2 regions of the Halomonas marinisediminis genome follow, and region 1 is predicted to be linked to the other one. Evidence: riboswitches for the same ligand, from Rfam matches in the RefSeq annotation. Region 1 holds a riboswitch; the other holds the start of a gene.
What was found. Region 1 has a riboswitch for thiamine pyrophosphate ahead of E0702_RS02630 (3-oxoacyl-ACP reductase). Riboswitches for the same ligand answer to the same signal wherever they lie in the genome.

Region 1 (3,391 bases):
CTCACGGTTTTCAGACACTGCACGTTCTCACCAGGGGTGCGAACGAGTCTTATTGGTGGAAGTGTCGCAAACGTCGCAAAAGAAGAAGCAGAACCGTCGTCGGTCCGGCAGGAAGAGGCATGTCGGCCCCATGTTGCGGCATTCCACGCAATCTATAGATGGGAGCGCGGTGGGTAATTATCAAGTCGTCCCCGATTGCGTCGCGTGAGTATCACTGATGTTGCTATCGGCTTGCTGATGCCACGGCCCACTCCCATGGCGTAAAGTTCGAATCAGTCGCCGAGCGGCGAGACGCTGGGCGGTTGGCCGCGGACAGCACAGCCGGGGTTGTTGGGTGTCTAGTCGTGCTTGACACTCCGCCAGGCGGTCGTTAATATGCGCGCCATCTCGACGAGACGAGACATTGCGTCCCATTCGTCTAGTGGTCCAGGACACCGCCCTTTCACGGCGGGAACAGGGGTTCGAACCCCCTATGGGACGCCACTCGACTCGTCAGGTAACCGGAGTGCGGGAATAGCTCAGTGGTAGAGCATCGCCTTGCCAAGGCGAGGGTCGGGAGTTCGAATCTCCTTTCCCGCTCCATGCGTCCCATTCGTCTAGTGGTCCAGGACACCGCCCTTTCACGGCGGGAACAGGGGTTCGAACCCCCTATGGGACGCCACTTCTTCGGCAGCAGCAGTGAGTCGTCGAGGTAGAAGTAGAACGAGAAGTGCGAGACAGGCGGGAATAGCTCAGTGGTAGAGCATCGCCTTGCCAAGGCGAGGGTCGGGAGTTCGAATCTCCTTTCCCGCTCCAATGTTGCGGTAAGAGAGCCAAGGCTCGGGTCAGGATCTGGTACACCAGCCCGGTTGAATCTCCTATCCCGCTCCATGCGTCCCATTCGTCTAGTGGTCCAGGACACCGCCCTTTCACGGCGGGAACAGGGGTTCGAACCCCCTATGGGACGCCAACTCGCTCTCGTTGCACCGACAGTAGTACCGATATGATGCGGGAATAGCTCAGTGGTAGAGCATCGCCTTGCCAAGGCGAGGGTCGGGAGTTCGAATCTCCTTTCCCGCTCCAATCGGTTTCATGCTACTGGCCAAGGCTCGCGTCAGGAGCTGGAGCGCCAGCCCGGCTGAAGGCAGCCCCGTCAAATCTCCTTCCCGCTCCAGTCGGTTTCATGCTATTGGCCAAGGCTCGGGTCATGAGCTGGAACGCCAGTCCGATCGAATCTCCTTCCCGCTCCAGTCGGTTCCCCCCCCCCTGAATTCTGATTATAAGCTTCTGAGCATAAGCCAAGGCGCCAGCCTGGCTGATGATGTCTTGCCGTTTTTCGTATTTCACTCCAGAAGATTCCCTTGTTTACCCGGTCAGGCCAGGGCTCACTGCATGAGCCGGAATGCCGGCCCGGCTGTTGCTGTCCGTCCGAATGCGCTATGGTGCCCCACTAGACACGGGGTGCGGTCGTGGCCGCTGAGAAAATACCCGTCGAACCTGATCCAGTTCACACTGGCGAAGGGATGTCGGCCGGCTCCAGCGCGGCGCCCTTTGCCGCGTACCAAGGAGTCGTCATGGCCGTTTCCTCTCTATCCATCGACCAGCAAGCCATCGACCAGCAGGCCATCGACCGGCAGGTCGTGCTTGTCACCGGCGGTGCTCGTGGGCTCGGCGCTCATCTGACCCGAGCCTTTCTCGGTCAGGGCGCCCGGGTGGTGGTGAACTATTTCCAGAGTCGCGATGCCGCCGAGGCACTGGTGAAGGAGGCGCCGCAGCGGGTGCTGGCCGTCCAGGCCGACGTGCGTGACGCCGAGGCGATCAAGTCGCTGTTCGAGCAGGCTCGTGAGCATTTCGGCACGCCGATTACCACCGTGGTCAATAATGCCCTGCCCGCGTTCACCTTCAACGGCGACGCGCGTCCCGACGCCGATGCCCTGGACTGGTCGCAGCTTCAGCAGCAGCTCGAGGGTGTCAACCGGGGAGCGCTGAACACCATCCAGGCGGCGCTGGCCGGCATGCGCGAGCAGGGAGGTGGGCGCATCGTCAATATCGGCACCAATCTGTTCCAGAACCCCGTCGTGCCGTACCACGACTATACCGCCGGCAAGGCCGCGCTGCTCTCGCTGACCCGCACGCTCGCCAACGACCTGGGGCCCGACAACATCACCGTGAACATGATCTCCGGTGGGTTGCTGCGCACGACCGATGCGTCCAGTGCGACCCCGGAGGCGGTCTTCGACCTGATCGCGCAGAACACCCCCCTGCGGCGGGTGACCACCCCGGAGGAGTTTGCCGACGCGGCGCTGTTCTTCGCCTCACCCTGGGCCAGGGCAGTCACCGGTCAGAACCTGATCGTCGACGGTGGACTGGTGAAAGGGTGATGAAGGCACGCAATCCCGACGAGAAGCTGCACCTCAATCTGTTCGTGATGGGCAATGGCCACCATCGCGCGGCATGGCGCCATCCCGACTCCTGCGCCGAGCGCCTCGGCGACATCGCCTACTATGAGTCCCTGGCCCTCACCGCCGAGCGTGGCAAGCTGGATGCGCTGTTCTTCGCCGACGGCATGAGTGCCGGCAGCGTGGAAGATGGCTTCCACTGGCACCTCGAGCCGCTGACCGCACTCTCCGCCATGAGTCGGGCCACTCGGCGGATCGGGCTGATCAGCACGATCTCGAGCACCTTCTACACTCCCTTCCACGCCGCCAGGCTGGTGGGCTCGCTGGACCACATCTCCGGTGGGCGAGTGGGCTGGAATGTGGTGACCTCGATGTTCGACAGCGAGGCGCGCAACCACGGCTATGCGGCCATGCCACCGCATGCCGAGCGCTATGCGCGTGCCGAGGAGTTTGTGCAGACGGTATTGGCGCTGTGGGACAGCTGGTCCGACGACGCCATCGAACGCGATCGTCAGGGCCGTTATGCCGATCCCGACAAGGTGCGCCAGATTGACCATCATGGCGAGCACTTCCTGGTCGATGGGCCCCTCAACCTGCCGCGTCCTCCCCAGGGCAACCCGGTACTGATACAGGCGGGTGCTTCTTCCCAGGGGCGCGATCTGGCGGCGCGCTACGCCGAGGCGATCTATGCGGTCGCCTACGACCTGGAGGCCGCTCAGGCCTATTATCGGGATATCAAGTCGCGGGTGGCGGCGGCCGGGCGCACCGCGCCGGTGCCGATCCTGCCGGGGCTCGTCACCTATGTGGGCGCTACCATGGAGGAGGCTCGTGCCAAGCAGCGCGAGCTGGACGACTGTCTGCCGGTGGAGGCCTCGCTGCGTCAGCTGGGGCTGTTTATCGAGCAGGACTGCAGTGACTGGGAGCTGGATGCCCCGGTGCCGCCACTACCGCCGCTGGCCGAGTTTCGTGGTCCCCAGGGGCGCTATGCCACCATCCTGCGCATCATCGAGACC
Region 2 (3,391 bases), on a different contig from region 1:
GGAAGGAGCCCCGAGGCCGGCATCGATGATCAGTGGCACGTCGATGCGCTCGCGCAGGGTGCGCAGGGCGTAACGGTTCATCAGGCCACGCCCGGTCCCGATCGGTGCGCCCCAGGGCATCAGGGCCTGGCAGCCTGCCTCCTGGAGGCGCTGGCATAGCACCAGATCGTCGGTGCAGTAGGGCAGCACCTTGAAGCCCTGCTCGACCAGCTCCCGAGCGGCTTCCAGCAGACCGAAGGGGTCGGGCTGAAGGTTGTAGTCGTCGCCGATGACCTCGACCTTGATCCAGGGTGTGTCGAACAGTTCCCGGGACATCTCGGCGAGCGTGATGGCTTCCCGGGCAGAGCGACAGCCGGCAGTGTTGGGCAGCAGGTGGCAGCCGCTTTCACGCAGAATCTGCCAGAAGGCATCGCCGTCGCCATCGGCGTTACCGCCGCCGGGATTCTGGCGACGCAGCCCCAGGGTCAGCATCGCGCAGTCGGCGGCCTCGATGGCGCCCTGCATCACCTGGGGCGACGGGTAGAGGGCGGTGCCAAGCAGGAAACGGCTGTTGAAGCGCTCTTCATAGAGCACCAGCGCATCGTCATGGGGTGATTGGGTGTGCATTAGCCGCCTCCTACCGGGGCCACGATATCGATACGGTCACCCTCGCCGAGGGTGCGCTCGGGCCAGGTGGAGCGCGGTGCGAAGGCATCGTTGATGGCTACGGCCACGCGACGCTCTCCATACCCCCACGCTTCCAGGGCCTGGGTCAGGGGGGTGCCTTCGGGAAGCCGGGCGGGCTCGCCGTTGAGGCTCAGGGTGATCTCATGCATGGGGTCACTCGCTTTCACGACAGGGTCTCCTGGGGGCGGAGCCGTCCAGTAGGTCGGCGAAGGGGTTGTCACCGTGGCCACGAATCTCGCTCAATAGATGCTCAACCACGGCTGGGGCAAGCAGATAACCGTGGCGAAACAGTCCATTAGCGCTAATCAATCCATCGCTTAGGGTAACCCGGGGCAGGTTGTTGCGAAAGGCGGGGCGCAGGTTGACACCCTGCTCAAGGATGCGTGCCTCGGCGAAGGCCGGTGACAGAGTATAGAGGGCGCTGGAAAGCTCCAGGGAGGATTGCAGCGATATCGGTGAGCGATCTTCGCTCTCGATGGAGGTGGCGCCGATGACGAAGCGTCCATTGGGCTTGGGGACCACATAGAGCTGGTAGCGCGGATGCATCAGGCGCACCGGCCGCGTCAGTGTGATCTCGTTGGTCGTTACATGCAGTGTTTCGCCGCGCACGCCGCGCAGGGTGGGGTGATTGGTCTTGGCGCCATGGCCACGGCAGTCGATCACCAGGTCGAAGTGGTGCGTTCCCGTTGGGGTGGTCACTTCGCCGGGATGCACTTTCACCGGGGTATGGGCATGGCACTCACCGCCAAGCTCGCGTATCGCCCCCAGCAGCCGTGTGAGCAGCTCGCGGTTATCCAGGTGTGCTTCGTCGGCAAGAAACAGGCCGTGGCGGAAGCGAGTCAGATCGGGTTCCAGATGATGTATGCCGCTGCCATCCAGCTCCTGATAGAGGGCGCCTTCTCCCAGGGTGTCGGCAAGGTCACGGCGGAACTGGATCAGCTCGTTGCCATCCTGGGGGTGGGCAACCACCAGGCTGCCGTGCTGGTGCCATAGCTCCGACGCCTGGAGTTCGGCCAGCCATCCGGGCCAGCGATCGAGAGCCATCTGCCCCATCTCATAGACACTGCGCTCGCTGACAACCGTTTCGGCCAGGGGAGCGACCATGCCGGCGGCGGTCCAGGCTGCGGCGGGCGGCGTGTCAAGGTCACCTGCATCGTAGAGGCTGACGGCATGGCCGTCGCGCAGCAGGTGCCAGGCTGTCAGGCGGCCGAGCAGGCCGGCGCCGGCGATGGCGAAGCGGCGTTGTGGGGTGGCGTTCATGAGGCGTGCATCCGGCAGTTGGCAGTGTGGAGATCAGGCTGGATGCAGGGTAGGGACGGGCTGGGGGCACGAACTTGTTCCCTCCGCAGGCATCAACCTGATCAGGTTCAACGGGTTCGGCCATACCGATCTCAGCCCCTTGATACCGCATGACGGTGAGAGGGGCGCCCCGACAAGAGCTGCCAACATAACCAAGAAGGCCCGCCGACGCAATCGAGCGTCGGCGGGCCTTCTGGGGCAGGCGGGATTCAGGCGCAGTCGGCGGCGCCCTCTCCGAACATGTCGAAGAGCAGTTCGCGCCCCATGCCGGTCAGCACGAAGCGGCGCTGGTCGTTCCAGGTGGCGGCCTCGCTTGATTCGAGGATGCGCTGACAGACCGACCATTCGCGGCTGTCGCTCTTCAGCGTTTCCAGCGCAGAGGGGTCGAGGCCACGATGGGGTACGGTGACGGTTTCGAGCACGTGGCCCTGGCGATAGAGCAGGGCGGCCATGTTGGCGAGGCATTGGCGCAGGCTGCGCTGCATCCCGAAGGTGTCGATTGAAGGGGTAGTCATGCGCCGCGTCTTCCTTGGTGGAAATTGCTGCGGCGCATTATACAACCTTGGTCGGATAAGACCAAGGTCTAGTGGGGGTCACGGCGCGTCGTGGACCTCACCGAGCAGCAGGAACTCGATCAATGCCTTCTGGGCATGCAGACGGTTGCCCGCCTCCTGCCAGACCACGGCCCGCGGATCGTCGAGCAGGGTCTCGCTGATCTCCTCGCCGCGATGGGCCGGCAGGCAGTGCAGGAACAGCACGTCCTGGTGAGCGCGATCGAGCAGTGCTTCGGTGACCTGAAGATCGGCGAAGGCCGCCTCACGCTTGGCCTGCTCCTCCTCCTGTCCCATGGAGGCCCAGACATCGGTCGTTACCAGATCGGCGCCGGTCACGGCCTCGACGGGGTCACGTAGCAGGGTGACGCGATCGCCGGCGGCCTCGAGGATATCCTGGCGCGGCTCATAACCTTCTGGGCAGCAGATGCGCAGCTGGAAGTCGAACTGGCGGGCTGCATTGATCCAGGAGTGGCACATGTTGTTGCCGTCGCCGATCCATACTGCGGTCTTGCCCTTTACGCTGCCGCGTAGCTCGGTCCAGGTCATCACATCGGCGAGCAGCTGACACGGATGATAGTCGTCGGTCAGCGCGTTGATCACCGGCACGCTGCTGGCCTCGGCGAATGACTCGAGTCCGGCGTGGGAGAAGGTGCGGATCATCACGATATCGACCATCTCGGAGAGCACGCGAGCGGTGTCGCCGATGGGCTCGCCCCGGCCGAGCTGGGTGTCGCGGGGAGAGAGGAACAGCGCATGGCCGCCGAAGTGTGCCATGGCGGTCTCGAAGGAGACCCGGGTGCGGGTCGAGGACTTCTCGAAGATCATCGCCATGGTGTGATTCGGGAAGGGGGTGTAGGTGGGCCCCTCCACCT

Region 2: linked by a shared signal. The riboswitch ahead of thiO (glycine oxidase ThiO) and the one ahead of E0702_RS02630 (3-oxoacyl-ACP reductase) in region 1 are both predicted to bind thiamine pyrophosphate.

What each region holds. Positions count from the first base shown of each region.
Region 1 covers NZ_SLTR01000002.1:182,006-185,396, forward strand. The annotation lists tRNA gene E0702_RS02600 (tRNA-Glu) at 408-483, shown strand; tRNA gene E0702_RS02605 (tRNA-Gly) at 508-582, shown strand; tRNA gene E0702_RS02610 (tRNA-Glu) at 586-661, shown strand; tRNA gene E0702_RS02615 (tRNA-Gly) at 721-795, shown strand; tRNA gene E0702_RS02620 (tRNA-Glu) at 874-949, shown strand; tRNA gene E0702_RS02625 (tRNA-Gly) at 988-1,062, shown strand; TPP riboswitch at 1,427-1,520, shown strand; gene E0702_RS02630 (3-oxoacyl-ACP reductase) at 1,554-2,360, shown strand; gene E0702_RS02635 (LLM class flavin-dependent oxidoreductase) at 2,360-3,391, shown strand, end outside.
Region 2 covers NZ_SLTR01000001.1:337,847-341,237, reverse strand. The annotation lists gene E0702_RS01600 (thiazole synthase) at 1-606, opposite strand, end outside; gene thiS (sulfur carrier protein ThiS) at 606-833, opposite strand; gene thiO (glycine oxidase ThiO) at 820-1,926, opposite strand; TPP riboswitch at 1,988-2,108, opposite strand; gene E0702_RS01585 (hypothetical protein) at 2,175-2,480, opposite strand; gene argF (ornithine carbamoyltransferase) at 2,559-3,391, opposite strand, start outside.